Regions from separate parts of the Paraburkholderia sp. USG1 genome, predicted to be linked through region 2. Evidence: riboswitches for the same ligand, from Rfam matches in the RefSeq annotation. Region 2 holds a riboswitch; the other holds the start of a gene.
What was found. Region 2 has a riboswitch for glycine ahead of gcvT (glycine cleavage system aminomethyltransferase GcvT). Riboswitches for the same ligand answer to the same signal wherever they lie in the genome.
Positions count from the first base shown of each region.

Region 1 (3,920 bases), on a different contig from region 2:
CCGCTCGCGGGCGGCTTTGTCGGGGCGCACTTCGGCATGCAGTCGGTGTTTCTCATCACCAGCGCGTTGATGCTATGCGGGGCGCTGTTCAACGGCTGGGTGTTCAGAGGTTCGGGTTCCGGTTCGGGCTCGGGCTCCGCTTCGGCGCGCGGCGGATAACGCGCCGCAAAAAATCAGCGGCGCGAATCGAGCGCAATGCGCACCGCGAGTCCGGCAAGCACGGTGCCCATCAACCAGCGCTGCACCAGCAGCCACACCGGGCGCCCGGCGAGAAACACGGCAATCGAGCCCGCCATGCTCGCGATCAACGCATTGACGGTCACGCTGATAACGATCTGCACGCAGCCCAGCGCGATCGATTGCGAAAGCACGCTGCCGTGTCCCGGCGAAATGAACTGCGGCAACAGCGACAGGTACATCACCGCGATCTTCGGGTTCGCGAGATTGGTGACGAGCCCCATCGTGAAGAGCTTGCGGCGGCTGTCGTGCGGCAGGTCGCGCACCTGGAACGGCGAGCGGCCACCCGGCTTGACCGCTTGCCATGCCAGATACAGCAGATAGAGCGCGCCGCAGAAACGCAATGCGTCGTACGCGTACGGCACAGTCAACAGCAGCGCGGTAATGCCGAATGCGGCGCAGAACATGTAGAACACGTAGCCGAGCGCGACGCCGCCAAGCGAAACGAGACCCGCGCGGCGCCCCTGGCAGAGCGATCGCGAGATCAGATAGATCATGTTCGGCCCGGGCGTGAGCACCATGCCGAGCGAGACCAGACCGAAGGCGAGCAACGTTGTGAGGGCGGGCACGGCATTCTCCTTTGCGAATGAAAGTCGGATAGTGCCGCCAAATATAGCCGATGCGGGCGCTTTCAGCCCCACAGCCGGCTTGAAAGATTCGCATCGGAGTAGAAACCGCATTCATCTTCAGACGTGCCGTTTCAGACCGCTACTCGCACGGTGCATTGCAGGAAACACTTGCGGCGAATTATTTTGACCGGTATTGTCGAGCCGTTCTGCAATGCAGCGCGGGAGAGATCGTCAGATGTTCGTGACGACGCCGACGGAGCAACCGCCCCGGAAACTCTCAGGCAAAAGGACCGCGCAGCAGGAACATCTGGAGAGCGGCGCATCGGCATAGCCTGTGCGCCCACCGAAGGGGATTCCCCGCACACGGCTCGCATCGGGCCGGCCGCTGCGGAGAAGAAACTCTCAGGTACATGGACAGATGGGGCATCAGCGCCGGTTTCGACACGAAATCGACACCGGTGATGCTCAACTACTCTGGACCATGTCATGTCACGAATCGCCATTATCGGCGCCGGCATTACCGGCGTCACGACCGCTCACGCCCTCGCCCAGCGCGGCCACCACGTTACTGTCTTCGAGCGCCATCGCTATGCGGCAATGGAGACCTCGTTCGCCAACGGCGGCCAGTTGTCCGCCAGCAATGCCGAAGTCTGGAACAGCGCCGCCACCGTCATGAAAGGACTGCGCTGGATGCTCACGCGCGACGCCCCGCTGCTGCTCAATCCCGCGCCCACCTGGCACAAATACTCGTGGATGGGCGAATTTCTGCGGCAGATTCCGCACTACCGGGCGAACACGGTCGAAACCGTGCGGCTCGCGATTGCCGCGCGCGAGCATCTGTTTTCGATTGCCGAGACCGAGGGCATCGACTTCGATCTGGAGCGGCGCGGCATTCTGCACATCTACAAGACCCGCAAGGAATTCGACGCTGCGAGCAAGGTGAACGAACTGTTGCGCGAAGGCGGACTCGACCGCAACCCGGTCACGGCGGGCGAGTTGCATGGCATCGAACCCACGCTGCATGGCGATTTCTACGGCGGATTTTTCACGCCGTCCGATTCGACCGGCGATATTCACAAGTTCACGCGCGGTCTCGCTCAGGCGTGCGTGCGGCACGGCGTCGAGTTTCACTACGACGCGGAGATCACGTCGATCGAGCAGCCTGGCGAGGGCCGCTTTTCGCTGGCGGTCAATCTCGAAGGCGAATCGCAGCGGTTTGCGTTCGAGCGGGTCGTCGTGTGCGCCGGCGTGAAGAGCCGAGATTTTGCGGCCATGTTGGGCGACCACGTGAACATCTACCCGGTGAAAGGCTATTCGATCACCGTCTGTCTCGACGACGAGATCAGCCAGCAGCGTGCCCCCTGGGTGAGTCTGCTCGACGATAGCGCGAAGATCGTCACGAGCCGGTTGGGCATGGATCGCTTTCGCGTGGCCGGCACGGCCGAGATCAACGGCTTCAACCGCGATATCCGTTCGGACCGGATTGCGCCGCTAGTGGACTGGACCCGGCGTTATTTCCCCGAGGTGTCGACCTCGCGCGTGGTCCCTTGGGCGGGCTTGCGGCCGATGCTGCCGAGCATGTTGCCCAAGGTAGGCCGAGGAAAGCGGCGTGGCGTGTTCTACAACACCGGGCATGGGCATCTGGGCTGGACGTTGTCGGCCGCGACGGCGCAGGCGCTGGCGGGCGCGATCCGGTAGGCTTGCGGCGGGATTTTTTTGCCGACGGCGGCGGATTGTATTGATCTCACCGCCGTCATCCAATGCGAGCAAAATCCGCCACTTCTGCTAGTGTTCTCCCATCCGTATCACTTCCGTGGAGAACGCATGCCACACGGTCGCGCCGCGAAACACCAGGCGGACAGCGCACGCCTGAGCGATGCACAGATCGCCGCGGAGGCGACGCAGCGTCTCGCCTGGGACGCCGCGGTCCCTGAACACGCCGTAAAGGTTCACGTCTCGCGCGGCCGCATCACGCTACGCGGCGAACTGCAGCGCGATCAGCAACGCACCGCCGCACTCGAAGACGTGACCCGCCTGTTCGGCGTAACCGGCGTTTCGGATCACACCGTCGTCAAGCCCAAATGAAGTCAGGCTGCATCCGTTTGCCGCAACAGCGTGCGGCAATGCCTCGCGATCTGCTTTTCCTCTTCCGTGTGAATCGCCCTCACCTTGCCCGCCGGATCGCCTTCCGTTAGCCCCATGAAAGCGAGCCCGTCGCACACGCGCCGCCGGATCTCCTGGCTGTGTTCGCCGATGCCGCCGGTAAATACCAGCAAATCGATTCCGCCCAGCAGCGCCGCATAGCCGCCGATCGTCTTGCGCACCGCTGTGGCAAATGCATCGAGCGCCAGCGACGCATTTGTATCGCCCGCCGCGGCGCGTTTTTCGAGCGCCTGCATATCGCTCTCGCCATCCGCGTAGCCGGCGAGGCCGCTCTCGCGATTGAGCAGCGTCTCCAACGCGCCCGCATCGAGCTTTTCCACGCGCATCAGATACAGCAGCACACCGGGGTCGAGATCGCCGCTGCGTGTGCCCATCGGCACGCCGCCGGTCGGGGTCAGCCCCATCGACGTATCGACCGATTGGCCGTCGCGTAGCGCGCATACGCTCGACCCGTTGCCGAGGTGCGCGAACACCGCGCGCGCCGGCAAGTCGGCGCCGAGCCGCGTCACCAGCGATTCGTATGAGAGCCCGTGAAAACCGTAGCGCATCACGCCGGCCTCCACATAGCGGCGCGGCAACGCAAGCTGCGCCGCACGCGGCGGCAGCGTGGCATGAAACGCCGTATCGAAGCAGGCAAAATGCGGCGCGTCGGCGAAAATGGTCTCTGCCTCGTCGATCAGCGCAAGCGCGGGGGGAATATGCAGCGGCGCAAAGTGCACGGCGTCCTGCAACTGACGGCGCACCCCGGCGGTAATCCGCTGATGCGCGCGCAGACGCGGTCCGCCGTGCACCACCCGATGCCCCACCGCCGAAGGCCGCGCATGGTGCTGTTGCGCGAGAACCTGCGCGAGCTTTTGCAATGCATCGGTCTGCGATTCCAGCTCGTGCTCCTGCTGCACCAGCACGCGGCCATCGGGCGCCTTGATCCGCAAGCTGCCGTCGCTGCGTCCA
Region 1 is NZ_JAMWXW010000004.1:52,693-56,612, reverse strand. It holds gene NE850_RS06705 (MFS transporter) at 1-159, shown strand, start outside; gene NE850_RS06700 (LysE family translocator) at 174-806, opposite strand; glycine riboswitch at 1,016-1,109, shown strand; gene NE850_RS06695 (D-amino acid dehydrogenase) at 1,293-2,504, shown strand; gene NE850_RS06690 (BON domain-containing protein) at 2,631-2,891, shown strand; gene NE850_RS06685 (acetate/propionate family kinase) at 2,894-3,920, opposite strand, start outside.
Region 1: linked by a shared signal. The riboswitch ahead of NE850_RS06695 (D-amino acid dehydrogenase) and the one ahead of gcvT (glycine cleavage system aminomethyltransferase GcvT) in region 2 are both predicted to bind glycine.

Region 2 (16,952 bases):
TAGGCGTGCAGCGTCGCCACGTAATTGCGGTAGACGATCGCGGCCTGATGCTCGTCCTCGTTCGCCGCAATCGCAATCGCCTGCTCGGGCATGATCATGCCGTTCTTCCACAGCGAGATGATCGACTGGATCTTGCGGATGAAGCCCTTGTCCGTCGAGCCGACCTGCTCCTGGATCATGCCGAAGCAGTCGTCGGAATCCATGATCGAGAATTGCGGCTTCAGGCCGACGTGCTCCGCTTCCTGCCGCAGAATCTGCACGCCGAGCGAGTGGAAGGTACAGACCGTCAGCTGGTTGACGGGCACTTTGCGGCCTTCCTTGCCGGGCGTGGTGAGCGTCTTGCCTTCCAGCAGCTTGCCCACGCGCTCGCGCATTTCCAACGCGGCCTTGTTCGTGAACGTGACGGCGGCGATGTGGCGCGGCTCGAAGCCTTTGGCCTCGATCAGGTGCGCGATTTTCTGCGTGATCACGCGCGTCTTGCCGCTGCCTGCGCCGGCGAGCACGAGACATGGACCGTCGAGATAACGGACCGCTTCATTTTGAGCGGGGTTCAGGCCTGCGGACATCGTCTATGGATGGGTGATGCGGTTAAAGCGGCGGTTGAGGGCGCGGCGGCGCGAAACGCCGGGGGCATGCTGCGCGGCGCCGGCTGCCGGAACAGGCGCCCCGCGCGGTGCGGAGGGCGTTCTGGCCCGCTGCGCAAACGCGCGAGCGGAGCGATGTTAACACGGATGCACGCAACCGATGCCGCGTCCCATGACGGTCACCGGCACCACGACGACCCTGACGGTCCGCCTTCCGGACATGCCACAATTGCAGTGTTGCGCGCCGCCGCCACGGTGGCAAAGCGGCGCGCCGTTTTTGCAGGAAGACAAGCATGTCCGCATCGCTGAAGATTGGATTGATGGGTTACGGTTTCGCCGGCGCGACCTTTCACGCACCGGTAATCGCGCACTGCGGCCGCGCGAGCGTCGCGGCCATCGCCACGAGCCAGCCCGAGCGCGCGCTCGCCGACTATCCGCATACGAAGGTGGTGGCCGACCTCGACGCACTGCTGGCGCTCGAAGAAATCGACTGCATCGTGATCGCCACGCCGAACGACACGCATTTCGAACTGGCGCGCCGCACGCTGGAAGCGGGCAAGCACGTGGTGGTCGACAAACCGGTCACGCTGAATGCCGCCGACGCCCGCACGCTCGCCAACATCGCGCTCGCCCGCGGCAAGCTCTTCATGCCGTTTCACAACCGTCGCTGGGACGGCGATTTTCTGACGGTGCGGGATCTGCTCGCGAGCGGGGAATTGGGACGGGTCACGCAATACGAATCGCATTTCGACCGTTTCCGGCCGGAGGTGCGGCAGCGCTGGCGCGAGGAAGCGTCGCGCGGCGGCGGCTTGCTGCTGGACCTCGGGCCGCATCTGGTCGACCAGGCGTTGGCGCTGTTCGGCACGCCGCAGAGCTTGCTGGCCACGGTGCGCACGCATCGCGACGAGGCCAGCGCGCCGGACTACGTGCATATCCAGCTCGGCTATGGCGAGTTCGAAGTCGTGTTGCACGCCAGCGCGTTGACTGCTCTGGTCGCGCCGCGATTCACGATTCACGGCACGCGCGGCAGCTACATGAAATATGGGCTCGACACGCAGGAAGACCAGTTGAAGGCCGGCCTGCGACCCGGCGACGAAGGCTTCGGCGCCGGCAATGCGGCAGGCGTGCTGCGCGTGCTGGAAGGCAATCAGGAAGTGGACCGCGAGCTGCCGACGCGTAATGGAAATTACGCGGGCTTCTATATCGCCGTGGCCGACGCCATCCAGAACGGCGTGAAGTTCCCGGTCAGCGCGCAGGATGCCGTCGATGTAATGACAATTATCGAACTCGCCGCCCGCAGTTCGGAAGAAGGCATCCGGCTGCCGTTTGAACGCGTTCGCTGACCCGTTTGCCTGCGCGTCGGCACGGCTTGTGTACCTAAAACCGCACTCGCCGCCCACGCCGCACAGGCCACAATCCTGACAGGCCCGAAAGGAACATAACGTTACAAATAAGGCCGTGTTCCCGGTCAGCGTGCTCCGGCAGTCAGCCGTTGCTTTCCGAGTAACAACACAAAACCACAATGACTTCCGGAGAGTTCATGCCCCGTTCCATCCGCGCGCTTGCCGCGTGCGCCCTGCTCAGTTCCCTCGCCGCCTGTGTGGTGACGCCTCAACCCGCGCCCGCCCCTCGTCCCAGCCCGCAACAGATCGCGGATCAGCGCCTGCGCCAGGTCGACGGCCGCATCGAGAATCTCGGCCGCCGTATCGATAACCGCGTGAATCAGGGCTATTACCCGCCGCCCCAAGGCGGCGCGCTGCATCATCGCCTCGACGTGATCCGTCAGGAAGCGCACGACATGGCCGCGCAACATGGCGGCGGCCTGTCCAGCGACGAACAGCGCGTGCTGAATCAGGAACTGGACAACGCGGCACACGCCATCGGCGAATAATCGCCGCGCGTTCGGGCTACGGAGCACCAAGAGAGCTGGCATCACAATGCGCGCTTTTTTGACGAACGCCAAAGCGCCGCGTCAGGTGCCATGCCACTCGCGGGCCTTTATTTGACAAGCCCCCGGCCCTCGCGTACATTCGCCGCACGCGTCGGGAGAGCGTGCTGGCCGCAGAAAACCGCAGGCCGCGCCGCCGAAGGGGCACACCCGCAAACTCTCAGGCAAAAGGACCGACCGCGTCGGAAAACCCGTGTTGAGGCAGCATCAAGGCACCGGTTTTTCGCACTCTGGAGAGCGGCAGTAGCCGTCTGCATCGCGCGTTTCGTATGCGTGCGAGCAGATTTGGCAGGCTGCCCACCGAAGGGGCGCGCGTTTCACCGTGGCGGATTCACGTTCGCACGGCAACGCAATCTCTCAGGTATCGAGGACAGAGGGGCCATGCAACAACGCATCGCTCGCAGCCGTCAGGCCGCGAGGCGTAGCGCCGCATGGCCTTTTTTGTTTCGCGAGATGCCCGAGGCCCCATGACCGAACTCAAACACACCCCGCTCAACGCCACCCATCGCGCGCTCAATGCCCGCATGGTCGATTTCGGTGGCTGGGACATGCCCGTCAACTACGGCTCGCAGATCGACGAACACCGCGCCGTGCGCACCGACGCCGGCATGTTCGACGTCTCGCACATGTGCGTCGTCGATTTCACCGGCGAGCGCGTGCGCGCCTTCTTCGAATATGCGCTGGCCAATAACGTCGCCAAGCTGCAAACGCCCGGCCGCGCGCTGTACTCCTGCCTGCTGAACCCGAACGGCGGCGTGATCGACGACCTGATCGTCTATTACTTCGGCGAAGATCACTTCCGCGTGGTCGTCAACGCCGGCACCGCCGACAAGGACATCGCCTGGTTCGGCCGGCTCAACGCCGAAGGCGGCTTCGGCCTGACCATCACGCCGCGCCGCGACTACGCGATCGTCGCCGTGCAAGGCCCGAACGCTCGCGAAAAAGTCTGGCAAACCGTGCCGGCTACGCGCGCCGCCACCGAGGCGTTGAAGCCCTTCAACGCCGCCCGTATCGCAGACACGCCGTTCGGCGAATTGACGGTCGCGCGCACGGGCTACACCGGCGAAGACGGCTTCGAAATCATCGTGCCGGCGAATCGCGTCGAAGCACTGTGGAACGCGCTACGCGCGCAAGGTGTGCGCCCGGCCGGCCTCGGTGCGCGCGACACGCTGCGCCTCGAAGCCGGCATGAACCTGTACGGCCAGGACATGGACGACAATGTCTCGCCGCTCGACGCCGGCCTCGCCTGGACGGTCGACCTCACCTCGCCGCGCGACTTCGTGGGCAAGAGCAAGCTGGAAGCGGACGGTTCGCAGGCCGCGTTCGTCGGCCTGATCCTGCTGAAGGACAACGGCAAGGCAGCAGGCGTGCTGCGTGCTCATCAGAAAGTCGTCACGCCGCAGGGCGAAGGCGAAATCACCAGCGGCACTTTTTCCCCGACCATGCAGGAATCGATCGCCTTTGCGCGCGTGCCGAAAGGCGTGCAGCCGGGCGACACCGTTCACGTTCAGATTCGTGACAAAAACGTTCCCGCAAGCGTGGTAAAACTGCCGTTCGTGCGCAACGGCAAAGTGCTCGCGGTTTAAGCAGACCGGCGCGTGCGCAAACCTTCACAAGAAAACGCCGGGCCGCCCCAAGTTTTCTTGTTCCCCCTCGGGGGGACCTGGCGCGAAGCGACAGGTTTGGGGGCCCTTTTAGTTACTACCGAATCACACCGCATAGGAGCATCCGATGAGCATTCCGGCCGATCTGAAATACACCGAATCGCACGAGTGGGTCCGTACCGAAGCGGACGGCACGCTGACGGTCGGCATCACCGACCACGCGCAGGAAGCGCTCGGCGATATCGTCTTCTTCGAAGTGCAGGAACTGGGCAAGACCGTGAGCGCGGGCGACACCGTCGCCGTGATCGAATCGGTCAAGGCCGCTTCAGATATCTACGCACCGGTCTCGGGCGAAATCATCGAAGCGAACACCGCCGTGGCCGATACGCCTGATTTGGTCAACAGCACGCCGTACGATAGCTGGCTCTTCAAGATCAAGCCGGCCGCGGACGCCGCGCTGGACCGCCTGATCGACGCCGACGCATACAGCAAGTCGATCGGCGCCTGATTCACCATTCGTTAAAGTCAAACCGTCAGGTGCGGCGCGTCCCTCGCGCAGAGACAGCCGCACCGCCAGGAACACCCATGAAGCTCGAACACCCGGATCGTCTGATGAACCGCACTCCTCTCTCGCTCGCCGCGCTCGAAGTGCATGACGCCTTCGCCGAACGGCACATCGGCCCGGATTCGGCCGACCAGCAAGCGATGCTCGAAGCCCTCGGCTTCGCGTCGCGCGCCGCGCTGATCGACGCCGTCATTCCGAAGACGATCCGCCGCACCGAACCGCTGCCGCTCGGCCCCTTCGCGCAACCGAAGAGCGAAGCCGAAGCGCTCGCCGTGTTGCGCGAACTCGCGGACAAGAACCAGGTGTTCCGCTCGTACATCGGGCAGGGCTATTACAACGCGCACACGCCGACGGTGATCCTGCGTAACGTGCTGGAAAATCCGGCGTGGTACACCGCGTACACGCCGTACCAGCCGGAAATTTCGCAAGGCCGTCTGGAAGCGCTGCTGAACTTCCAGCAGATGATCGTCGACCTGACGGGTCTCGCGATCTCGAATGCGTCGCTGCTCGACGAAGCCACGGCCGCGGCCGAGGCGATGACGCTGCTGCAACGCATCGGCAAGCCGAAGTCGAACGTGTTCTATGTGGCCGACGACGTGCTGCCGCAAACCATCGAAGTGGTGAAGACGCGCGCCACGCCGGTCGGCATCGAAGTGAAAGTGGGCCCGGCTGCGGAAGCGGCGAACGCGAACGCGTTCGGCGTGTTGCTGCAATACCCGGGCGTGAATGGCGACGTGCGCGACTACCGCGCCCTGGCCGAAGCCATCCACGCAGCGGGCGGCCACGTGGTGGTCGCCGCCGACCTGCTCGCGCTGACCGTCCTCACGCCGCCGGGCGAATGGGGCGCGGACGTGGCCGTCGGCAATACGCAGCGCTTCGGCGTGCCGGTCGGCTTCGGCGGCCCGCATGCGGCTTACCTCGCCGTGCGCGACGAATTCAAGCGCCAGATGCCGGGCCGCCTCGTCGGCGTGACCGTCGACGCGCAAGGCAACCCCGCGCTGCGTCTCGCGCTGCAGACGCGCGAGCAACATATCCGCCGCGAGAAGGCCACCTCGAACGTATGTACCGCGCAAGCGCTGCTCGCGATCATGGCCAGCATGTACGCCGTCTATCACGGCCCGCACGGCCTGAAGACGATCGCGCTGCGCGTGAACCGCATCGCCGCGTTGCTGGCGGAAGGCGCGAAGCAACTCGGTTACACGCTCGCCAACGAAACCTTCTTCGACACGCTCACGTTCGAATCCGGCACGCACACGCAAGCGCTGCACGACGCCGCGCTTGCGAAGCGCATCAACCTGCGCCGCGTGAGCGACACGCAAGTCGGCCTGTCGGTCGACGAAACCACCACGCGCCGCGACCTGGCCGATCTGCTCGAAGTGTTCGCGCAAGCCGCGGGCGCCAAAGACATCCCGCACGTCGACACGCTCGACGAAAAGGTGTCCGCGTCGAACATTGCATCGGTGCCGGCCGCGCTCGAACGCACCAGCGCGTATCTCACGCACCACGTGTTCAATCGTCATCATTCGGAAACGGAAATGCTGCGTTATCTGCGCAGCCTGTCGGACAAGGATCTCGCGCTCGACCGCTCGATGATCCCGCTCGGCTCGTGCACGATGAAGCTGAACGCGACCTCGGAAATGCTGCCGGTCACGTGGCCTGAATTCGGCCAGATCCATCCGTTCGCGCCGGCCGAGCAAACCGTCGGCTATCGCGAAATGATCGATCAGCTCGAAGCGATGCTGGTCGCGGCCACCGGCTACGCAGCCGTGTCGCTGCAGCCGAACGCTGGCTCGCAAGGCGAGTACGCGGGCCTGTTGATCATTCACGCGTATCACGCGTCGCGCGGCGAAGCGCATCGCAATGTCTGCCTGATTCCCGCTTCGGCGCACGGCACGAACCCGGCGTCGGCACACATGGCCGGCATGCAGGTGGTCGTGGTGGCGTGCGACGCGCAAGGCAACGTCGATATCGAAGACCTGAAGAAAAAGGCCGAACAGCACGCCGACAAACTCGCGGCGATCATGATCACGTATCCGTCCACGCACGGTGTGTTCGAGCAGAACGTGCGCGAAATCTGCGAGATCGTGCACGCGCACGGCGGTCAGGTGTATGTGGACGGCGCGAACATGAACGCGATGGTCGGCCTGACCGCGCCGGGCCAGTTCGGCGGCGACGTGTCGCACCTGAATCTGCACAAGACGTTCTGCATTCCGCACGGCGGCGGCGGACCGGGCGTCGGTCCGGTTGCGGTCGGCGCGCATCTCGCGCAGTTCCTGCCGAATCAGGTTTCGTCGGGCTATGAACGCGCGCCGAACGGCATTGGCGCCGTGTCCGGCGCACCGTACGGTTCGGCGTCGATCCTGCCGATCTCGTGGATGTATATCGCGATGATGGGCGCGAAAAACCTCACCGCTGCGACCGAAACCGCGATCCTCAACGCGAACTACGTCGCGAAGAAACTCGCGCCGCACTATCCGGTGCTGTATTCGGGTCCGGGCGGACTGGTCGCGCACGAGTGCATTCTCGATCTGCGTCCAATCAAGGAAACCAGCGGCATTACCGTGGACGACGTCGCCAAGCGTCTTGCCGACTACGGCTTCCATGCGCCGACCATGAGCTTCCCGGTGCCGGGCACGCTGATGGTCGAGCCGACCGAATCGGAATCGAAAGAAGAGCTCGACCGTTTCATCGAAGCGATGATCGCGATCCGCGAGGAAATCCGTGCAGTCGAAGAAGGCCGCTCGGACCGCGAAGACAATCCGCTCAAGCATGCGCCGCACACTGCGGCAGTGGTCATCGCGAATGACTGGAAGCATGCGTATGCGCGTGAAACCGCGGCGTATCCGCTGCCCACGCTGATCGCGAAAAAATACTGGCCGCCGGTCGGCCGCGCGGACAATGTGTACGGCGACCGCAATCTGTTCTGCTCCTGCGTGCCGATCGCCGATTACGAGTAGGCGCGATCGCCGCCGCGCATCGCCTACTGTCTCGAAAAGAGGCGGTGAGGCGGTGCGCGGTTCTCTCCTCAGTTCTCTGTCACTCCTGGCCGCAAACGGCTAACATCACACACCGAATCAGCCTAACGAGGAGTTTCGCATGGCGCGAAAGGTGCGATTGATGCAAAGCCGGACCGAAGCAAGGCGAGCCCGGACGTGGCGACAGGCCTGCACACTGCTGTTGGCTGGCGCAGCCGTGCTGCTGCCGCTGCGACAAGCGCAGGCCGCGATGAATTTTTGTGCGGCACCCGCACTGCAAACCAGCGAACGCACGAACGCCGATCCCGGCGTGAAAGCACTGGTCAGCAACGTGCAGGCGCATCTGAACGACCAGCCGCATGCGCTGGCGAAACTGCATACCGAAGGCACGCTGCCGCACGAAGGCATTTACGACCAGAGCGTGGAAGCGGAGAAAGATCTCGACCTGTTGCGCGACGCCGCGCTCGCCTGGCGCGCCACCAGCGACGACCGGTATCTCAAGCTCGTCGACCGCTTGCTGTTCGCGTGGGTCACCACGTATCAACCGAGCTTCAATCCTATCGACGAAACCCGTTTCGAAGGACTGATTCTCGCGTACGACATGACCGCGAGCGCGTTGCCGGTGAGAACGCGCAATGCATCCATGGCGTTTCTCACGAAACTCGCGAACGGCTACATCGGCCAGATCGACGCGCAGCCGCGGCCGCTCAAAGGCACGTTCAGAAACAACTGGCAGAGCCATCGGGTCAAACTGATCGCGATGGCCGCGTTCACGCTCGATAACCGCAAAATGATCAACGCGGCGCAGCGTTTGTTCGTCGAGCATATCGGCGACAACATCGAGCCGGATGGTTCGACTATCGATTTCAGCGAACGCGACGCGCTGCATTACGTCACCTACGATCTGCAGCCGCTCGTGACAGCTGCGCTGGCCGCGCGCCGCCATAACCGCAACTGGCTGCCGGAGAAAGGCGCAGATGGCGCCTCGCTGGAAGCCGCGCTCAACTGGCTGGCGCCGTACGCGGCCGGCAACAAGACCCACGAAGAGTTCGTGCATTCGAGCGTTCCGTTCGACGCAAAACGTCGCGAGGCCGGCTTGCCCGGCTATTCGGGTCAGTGGGATCCGAAGAACGCGACGGAACTGTTTCACCTGGCGGCGCGCCTCGACGGGCGCTATACGCCGATCGCGCTACAGCTCGCACCCACGCCGCCTGCCTGGCTCGCCGTGTGTCTGCCTCTGCCGGCGCGATGAACCAACTATCTATCAGCAGGGAGCAGTAAATGGCAGTCAGCGTGTTCGACCTCTTCAAAATCGGCATTGGTCCGTCCAGCTCGCATACGGTCGGGCCGATGCGCGCGGCGCTGATGTTCGCTCAAGGGCTCGAACGCGATGGGCTGCTCGCTGCGACCGCATCGGTGAAGGTGGAGCTGTATGGCTCGCTCGGCGCGACGGGCAAGGGGCACGGTACCGATCGCGGTGTGATGCTGGGCCTGATGGGCGACGCGCCCGACACAGTGAACCCGGACACGATCGCTGAGCGGCTGGAAGGCGTGCGTGTGTCCCGCAAGCTGGCACTGCTTGGCACGCACGAGGTGCCATTCGTGCAGAAAGATCAGATTGCGTTCTATCGTCAGGCGCTGCCCGAGCATCCGAACGGTCTCAAGCTGCGCGCTTACGACGCGCAGGGTGAGACGTTGCGCGAGTCGACCTATCTGTCGGTGGGCGGCGGTTTCGTGGTGACGGCGGGCGCGCCGAACACGAAGGTGCTGAGCGCCGTCGATCAATTGCCGCACTCGTTTCGCAGCGGCAACGAGTTGCTCGCGCTGTGCGAATCGACCGGCAAGAGCATCGCCCAGTTGATGTGGGAAAACGAGCGCGTCTGGCATACGGAAGAAGAAACGCGCTCCGGCCTGCTGAAAATCTGGGACGTGATGCAATCGTGTGTCGCACGCGGTTGCGGCATCAACAATCCGGACGCCGACGGCAACCTACCCGGCCCTTTCCAGGTGAAGCGCCGTGCGCCGCAGCTATATCGTGCGCTGTCGGGCAATCCTGAACTGGCGCTGCGCGATCCGCTTTCGATGGTCGACTGGATCAATCTCTATGCGATCGCCGTCAACGAAGAAAACGCCGCCGGCGGCCGCGTGGTCACGGCGCCGACCAACGGCGCGGCCGGCATCATCCCGGCAGTGCTGCATTACTACACGCGCTTCATGCCGGGCTCGAATCAGCAAGGCGTGATCGACTTCCTGATGACCGCTGCGGCGATCGGCATTCTGTACAAGTTGAACGCGTCGATTTCCGGCGCCGAAGTGGGCTGCCAGGGCGAAGTGGGCGTCGCCTGTTCGATGGCGGCGGGCGCGCTCGCCGCAGTCATGGGCGGCACGCCGCGGCAGGTCGAGAACGCCGCGGAAATCGGCATGGAACACAACCTCGGTCTCACGTGCGATCCGGTCGGCGGCATGGTGCAGATTCCGTGTATCGAGCGCAATGCGATGGCGTCGGTGAAGGCGGTCAATGCGGCACGCATGGCATTGCGAGGCGATGGCAGTCATTATGTGTCGCTCGACTCGGTGATCAAAACCATGCGCGAAACCGGCGCGGATATGAAGACCAAGTACAAGGAAACGTCGCGCGGCGGGTTGGCGGTGAATATCGTCGAGTGTTGAGTTCTGCACTTCATTGCGTATGACGACAATCACGCGGGCTCTCGGGCCCGCGTTTTTATTTGCGCGCCACACTGTGCGCGAGCGCCGCGGTTGCGCTGCGCCGTGACAGCGCAGGCGCTGCCGGCGTAAGCTGTCGAAGCGCCCCATCGGCCGGCGTCCGGTCGATGCTTGCATTCTCACATCGCACTCATGCACTGCCTGGAGGCTTCATCGCAATGTCGCAGCCGAATGCTCCCGTTTCTGTTTCCGGTTCCACCGCCGCTCAAACCACCGGCGCGCGTCTCGTCGTCGATGCTTTGCTGACGCACGGTGTCGAACGTGTTTTCTGCGTGCCCGGCGAGAGTTTTCTCGCCGTGCTCGATTCGCTGCACGATGAAACCGAACACATCCAGACCATTGTTTGTCGTCATGAAGCGGCCGCGGCGAATATGGCGGAGGCCGTCGGCAAATTGACCGGACGGCCGGTGTCGCGATCGTCACGCGCGGCCCCGGCGCCACGCATGCGTCGATCGGCGTACACACCGCGTTTCAGGATTCCACGCCGATGATTTTGCTGATCGGCCAATGCGCACGCGAGCATCTCGATCGCGAGGCCTTCCAGGAAATCGACTACCGGCGCATGTTCGGTCAGATTGCGAAATGGGTCGCGCAAATCGACGATCCCAAACGCATTCCCGAATATCTGAGCCACGCATTTCACACGGCGACATCCGGACGGCCTGGACCCGTCGTGTTGTCGTTGCCGGAAGACGTGTTGAGCGACGTATGCGACGCCGTGGCCGGCGCGCCGGCGTATCAGCGCATTGCGGCGTCACCTTCTGCGGCACAGATCGAGAAGTTGCGTGGCTTGCTCGAAGGCGCGCAACGGCCGATGGTGATCGCGGGCGGCAGCGGCTGGACGCCTGCTGCGTGCGCGGACTTTCAACGCTTCGTCGAGAACTGGCAACTGCCGGTCGGCCTCGCGTTCCGCTTTCAGGACACGCTCGATAACGAGCATCCGAACTATGCCGGCGACGTCGGCCTTGGTATCAATCCGGCGCTGGCGCAACGTATCCGCGAAGCCGACCTGTTGCTCGCAATCGGGCCGCGCCTGGGCGAAGCGACGACCAACGGCTACACGCTGCTCGACATTCCGAAGACCAGGCAAACACTAGTGCATGTGCATCAAGGCGCGGAGGAATTGGGTCGGGTGTATGCGGCGGATCTGCCGATCGTCTCCGGCATGCCGGAGCTCGCAGTGCTGCTTGCGGCGTTGAAGCCTTCGTCCGGCAAACTCGCCTGGTCGGGCGCGGCAGACGAGGCGCATCGCGCGTATCTCGACTGGCGCAAACCGCGCCAGATTCCGGGCGACGTGCAGATGGGCGAAGTGATCCAGCAGTTGCGCGCGCATCTACCGGACGACGCGATTCTCACCAACGGCGCGGGCAATTACGCGACGTGGCTGCATCGGCACTTCTCGTATCGCCATTACCGTTCGCAGCTCGCGCCGACGAGCGGCGCGATGGGTTATGGCGTGCCGGCGGCGATCGCGGCGAAGTCGATGTATCCGCAACGCGCGGTCGTCGCGCTGGCCGGCGACGGCTGCTTCATGATGTCCGCGCAAGAACTCGCAACCGCGATGCAGTACGACCTGCACGTGCTTTTCATCGTGGTAAATAACAGCCAGTTCGGCACGATCCGTATGCATCAGGAGCGGCATTATCCGGGTCGCGTGCACGGCACCGGACTCACGAATCCGGATTTCGCGGCGTTCGCGCGTTCGTTCGGCGCGCATGGCGAGACGGTGGAGCGGACCGAAGATTTTCTGCCTGCGCTGAAGCGTTCGATGGAGGCGAAGCGCGCGGCGGTGATCGAGATTCGCATGCCGCAGGAAGCAAGCACGCCGGGCGCGACGTTGGAACAGATTCGCGAGCAGGGGAGAAAGATGCGCGGAGAGTAAACGAGTCTTCGCGTGATTGCCGCGTGTATCGAAGCGGCAAATAAAAAGCCCTGCGGTTAGATAACCACAGGGCTTTTTTGCACCGGCTGCCGCGTCATATCATCACGCGGCAGCCGGATACTCGAGCAGGAAAGCGCCTTACTTCCCACCCACGCTTTGCAGCGTCGTCCACTTGCCGTCGACAACCTTGTACAGCGTAATACCGCCGTTCTTCAGGTCGCCCTTGCTGTCGTACGCGAGATTCGCCGACGTCACTGCCGGCATCGAGGTCTTCGCGAGCATCGGCAGGTACTTGGCCGGATCGGTCGAGTTCGCCTTCTTCATTGCGTCGAACATGGCCATTGCGCCGTCGTAAGCGTACGGCGAGTATGTTTGCACGTCTTCGTTGAAACGCTTCTTGTACTTCGCGACATAGTCCTTGCCGCCCGGCATTTCTTCCAGCGGCAGGCCGGCGAGCGACGCCACCGTGCCGTTCGCAGCATCACCCGCGATCTGGATGAACGTCGGCGTGTGGACCATTTCGCCGCCCATCAGCGGCGCCTTGATGCCCAGTGCCTTCATCTGCTTGACCATCGGTGCCGCTTGCGAATCCGCGCCGCCGTAATAGATCAGGTCCGGTTGAACAGCCTTCAGCTTGGTCAGGATCGACTTGAAGTCGACAGCCTTGTCGTTCGTATATTCACGATCGACGATCTGGCCGCCCGCTGCCTTCGCTGCCTTTTCGAACTGATCGGCCAGACCCTGGCCGTAGGCCGTGCGGTCGTCGACGATCACGATCTTCTTCATGCCCAGGGTCTTCACCGCAAACGTGCCGGCAACCGAACCTTGCTGCGTGTCGGACGTCATCATGCGGAACGTCGTCTTGAAGCCTTGTTGCGTGTATTCCGGCGCCGTCGCCATTGCGATTTCGGGGATGCCCGCGTTCGCGTAAATGCGCGAAGCCGGAATCGTGGTGCCCGAGTTGAAGTGGCCGAGCATGCCCTTGATGCCGTCATCCACCAGCTTTTGCGCAACGGTCGTACCGGTGCGCGGGTCGGCCTGGTCGTCGGCCGAGTCCAGCACGAAGCGAACCTGCTTGCCGCCGATCACCGGCTTGGTCGCGTTCATGTCTTCCACTGCCAGCGTAATACCGTTCTGGAAGTCCTTGCCGTAGTGCGCCTGCGCGCCTGTCATCGGGCCGGCAAAGCCGACCTTCACATCTTCCGTCGATTGAGCGTTGGCCGTCCCCGCCAGCGACATCGCCGCAACCAGTGCAGCGCCTGCCAGCTGTTTCATCTTGTGTTGCATAGCTTCTCCTTGGTACCAGGTGTGGATGGAGCGGTTTCGGGGTCGCCGTACCGCTTCCGTTTTTTTGAGTGATCAGAGAGGTTCGCTCAACCGATCGTCATCAAATTCGCATTACCGCCTGCAGCTGCCGTATTCACACTGACCGAGCGTTCCGTCAACAGACGCTCGAGCGCGTAGTCCTCGTCGCCGCTTTCCAGCGCGCGTGCCGCGACGCCCTGCACCGACACGATCGGGCCCGGACGCTTCGCGACTTCCTTCACCAGCGCCAGCAGTTCGTCGCTATCGCCTTCGAACAGCACGGCGTCGAACGGTGTATCGGCGCTCTTCTTCACGCTTGCGTGCGACTTCAGCGAGGCGGGCAACTGCGACACCAATTGTTCACCCGCCGCGCCTTCGAACAACGCGCGATTGCCCGTAGCCAGCGCCGCGGCAAACTGCACGCGCGCACCGCTTGCCGTCGACGCGATACACAGCACCGTGCCGCGCGCGCCCAGCGTGTACGTGTTGCGCTCGCCGGTCGGTCCCGACAATACCGCCGTGGCGCCTGCCGGCACATGCGACAGATAGCCGTCGCAGCGCGCGGCCAGTTGCGGCTCGCGTTCGGTAATCAGCCAGTCGCGGTAAGCCGTCAATGCAGCGGACGGATTGTCGCCGTTTTCGGCCGCGCGCGGAACATCCACGACCAATGCCTGCGCGAGCGACTTCGGCAAACCGGCCGGACGCGTGGCGAGGAGCCGCTGGAGATACAGCGCGCCGCCCGCTTTCGGACCTGTGCCCGACAAACCTTCGCCACCGAACGGCTGCACGCCGACCACAGCGCCGATCACGTTACGGTTCACGTAGATGTTGCCCACGTGTGCGCGGCTGATCACATGCGCGATCGTTTCGTCGATACGCGTATGGATGCCGAGCGTCAGACCGTAACCGGTCGCGCGGATCTGCTCGAGCAATTTGTCCAACTGGCTGCGGCGATAACGCACCACGTGGAGCACCGGGCCGAACACTTCACGCTTCAGTTCGTCGATGCTGTCGAGTTCGATCAGCGTCGGCGCAACGAAGGTGCCTTGCGCGCAACCGTCCGGCATCGGCAGTTGCTCGACCTTGCGGCCCTTCTCGCGCATCGCCGCGACGTGCGCGTCGATACCGCGCTTCGCGTCGAGGTCGATCACCGGACCGACGTCGATCGACAGGCGGTCCGGATTGCCCACGGCCAGTTCGCGCATCGCGCCCGTCAGCATCTCCAGCGTGCGGTCCGCGACATCGTCCTGCAGACAAAGAACGCGCAGCGCGGAACACCGTTGACCGGCGGAATCGAACGACGATTGCAACACGTCCGCCACCACCTGTTCGGCAAGTGCCGACGAATCGACGATCATCGCGTTCTGGCCGCCCGTTTCGGCGATCAGCGGAATCGGCTTGCCGTCCGGATCGAGGCGGCTCGATAGCGTCTTGTTGATCAGGCGCGCGACTTCGGTCGAACCGGTGAACATCACCGCGCGGGTGCGCGGATCGGCCACCAATGCGGCGCCGACCGTTTCACCGTTGCCGGGCAGCAGTTGCACCGCGCCCGCCGGCACGCCGGCTTCGCGCAGAATACGCACGGCTTGCGCGGCGATCAGCGGCGTCTGTTCAGCCGGCTTCGCGAGCACCGTGTTGCCGGCTGCAAGCGCCGCGGCCACCTGGCCCATGAAAATCGCCAGCGGGAAATTCCACGGGCTGATACACACCACCGGGCCAAGCGGACGATGCGTGTCGTTGGAGAACTCCTCGCGAATCTGCGTGGAGTAGTAACGCAGGAAGTCGATCGCTTCGCGGATTTCCGCGACGGCGTTGGCCAGCGACTTGCCGGCTTCGCGCACCACGAGGCCCATCAGCGTATGCATCTGCGCTTCGAGCAGATCGGCGGCACGCGCGAGGCAATCGGCGCGCGCATCGACCGGCGTGGCTTGCCAGATCGGCGCGGCGGCCACCGCGTGTGCCAAAGCGGCGCCCACGTGCTCCGGCGTCGCTTCGACGACCGTGCCGACGAGGTCGCGATGGTCGGCCGGATTGCGCACGTCGCGCGCGAGGCCTACGGCGATTTCGTTGTCTTCGAGCATCGGCGCGGCGCGCCACGGATGGTGCGCGCTCGCCAGCAGCGCCGACGACAGCGACGCCAGACGGTGCTCGTTCGACAGGTCGAGACCCATCGAATTGAGGCGCTCCGAACCGTACAGATGGCGCGGCAGCGGAATCTTCGCGTGCGGCGCGCCGAGCGGGACGATCTTCGAGGCTTCGTCGACCGGGTCGGCTATCAGATCCTTGATCGCGACGGTTTCATCGGCAATACGATTCACGAATGACGTGTTCGCGCCGTTTTCCAGCAGACGACGCACGAGGTACGCGAGCAGCGTTTCGTGCGTGCCGACCGGCGCGTACACGCGGCACGGACGGTTCAGCTTGTCGCGGCCGGTGACTTCTTCGTACAGCGGTTCGCCCATGCCGTGCAGGCACTGGAACTCGTACTGGCCGGGATAGTAGTTGTTGCCCGCGAGGTGATAGATCGCCGACAGCGTGTGCGCGTTGTGCGTGGCGAATTGCGGATAGACCGCGTCGGGCGCGCTGAGCAGCTTCTTCGCGCAGGCGAGGTACGACACGTCCGTATAGATCTTGCGCGTGTAGACCGGATAGCCTTCCAGTCCGTCCACTTGCGCGCGCTTGATTTCCGTGTCCCAGTACGCGCCCTTCACGAGGCGCACCATGATGCGGTGACGGCTGCGGCGCGCCAGATCGATCAGGTATTCAATCACGAACGGGCAGCGCTTCTGATACGCCTGCACCACGAAGCCGATACCGTTCCAGCCGGCCAGCTCCGGATCGAAGCACAGCGCTTCGAGCAGATCGAGCGAGATTTCGAGGCGATCGGCTTCTTCGGCGTCGATGTTCAGGCCGATATCGTAGCGGCGCGCCAGGATCGCGAGCGAGCGCACGCGCGGCAGCAGTTCGCTCATCGTGCGTTCCTGCTGCGAACGCGAGTAGCGTGCGTGCAGCGCGGAGAGCTTGATCGAGATGCCCGGGCCTTCGTAGATGCCACGGCCGCCGGCGGCCTTGCCGATCGCATGAATCGCCTGTTCGTACGACGCGTAGTAGCGCTGTGCGTCGGCTTCGGTTGTGGCTGCTTCGCCGAGCATGTCGTACGAGTAGCGGAAGCCACGTGCTTCGTATTTGCGGCTGTTGGCGAGCGCCTCGGAGATGTTCTCACCCGTGACGAACTGCTCGCCCATCAGGCGCATCGCCATGTCCACGCCCTTGCGGATCAGCGGCTCGCCGCCTTTGCCGATCAAACGTGTGAGCGCCGACGAGAGGCTCGTTTCACTATTGGTCGTCACCAGCTTGCCGGT
Region 2 is NZ_JAMWXW010000010.1:165,505-182,456, forward strand. It holds gene NE850_RS15775 (UvrD-helicase domain-containing protein) at 1-566, opposite strand, end outside; gene NE850_RS15780 (oxidoreductase) at 878-1,927, shown strand; gene NE850_RS15785 (hypothetical protein) at 2,125-2,475, shown strand; glycine riboswitch at 2,618-2,719, shown strand; glycine riboswitch at 2,753-2,916, shown strand; gene gcvT (glycine cleavage system aminomethyltransferase GcvT) at 3,000-4,118, shown strand; gene gcvH (glycine cleavage system protein GcvH) at 4,264-4,644, shown strand; gene gcvP (aminomethyl-transferring glycine dehydrogenase) at 4,722-7,658, shown strand; gene NE850_RS15805 (alginate lyase family protein) at 7,798-8,928, shown strand; gene NE850_RS15810 (L-serine ammonia-lyase) at 8,958-10,346, shown strand; gene NE850_RS15815 (hypothetical protein) at 10,523-10,732, opposite strand; partial or broken gene NE850_RS15820 (thiamine pyrophosphate-binding protein) at 10,676-12,285, shown strand; gene NE850_RS15825 (branched-chain amino acid ABC transporter substrate-binding protein) at 12,424-13,572, opposite strand; gene putA (trifunctional transcriptional regulator/proline dehydrogenase/L-glutamate gamma-semialdehyde dehydrogenase) at 13,659-16,952, opposite strand, start outside.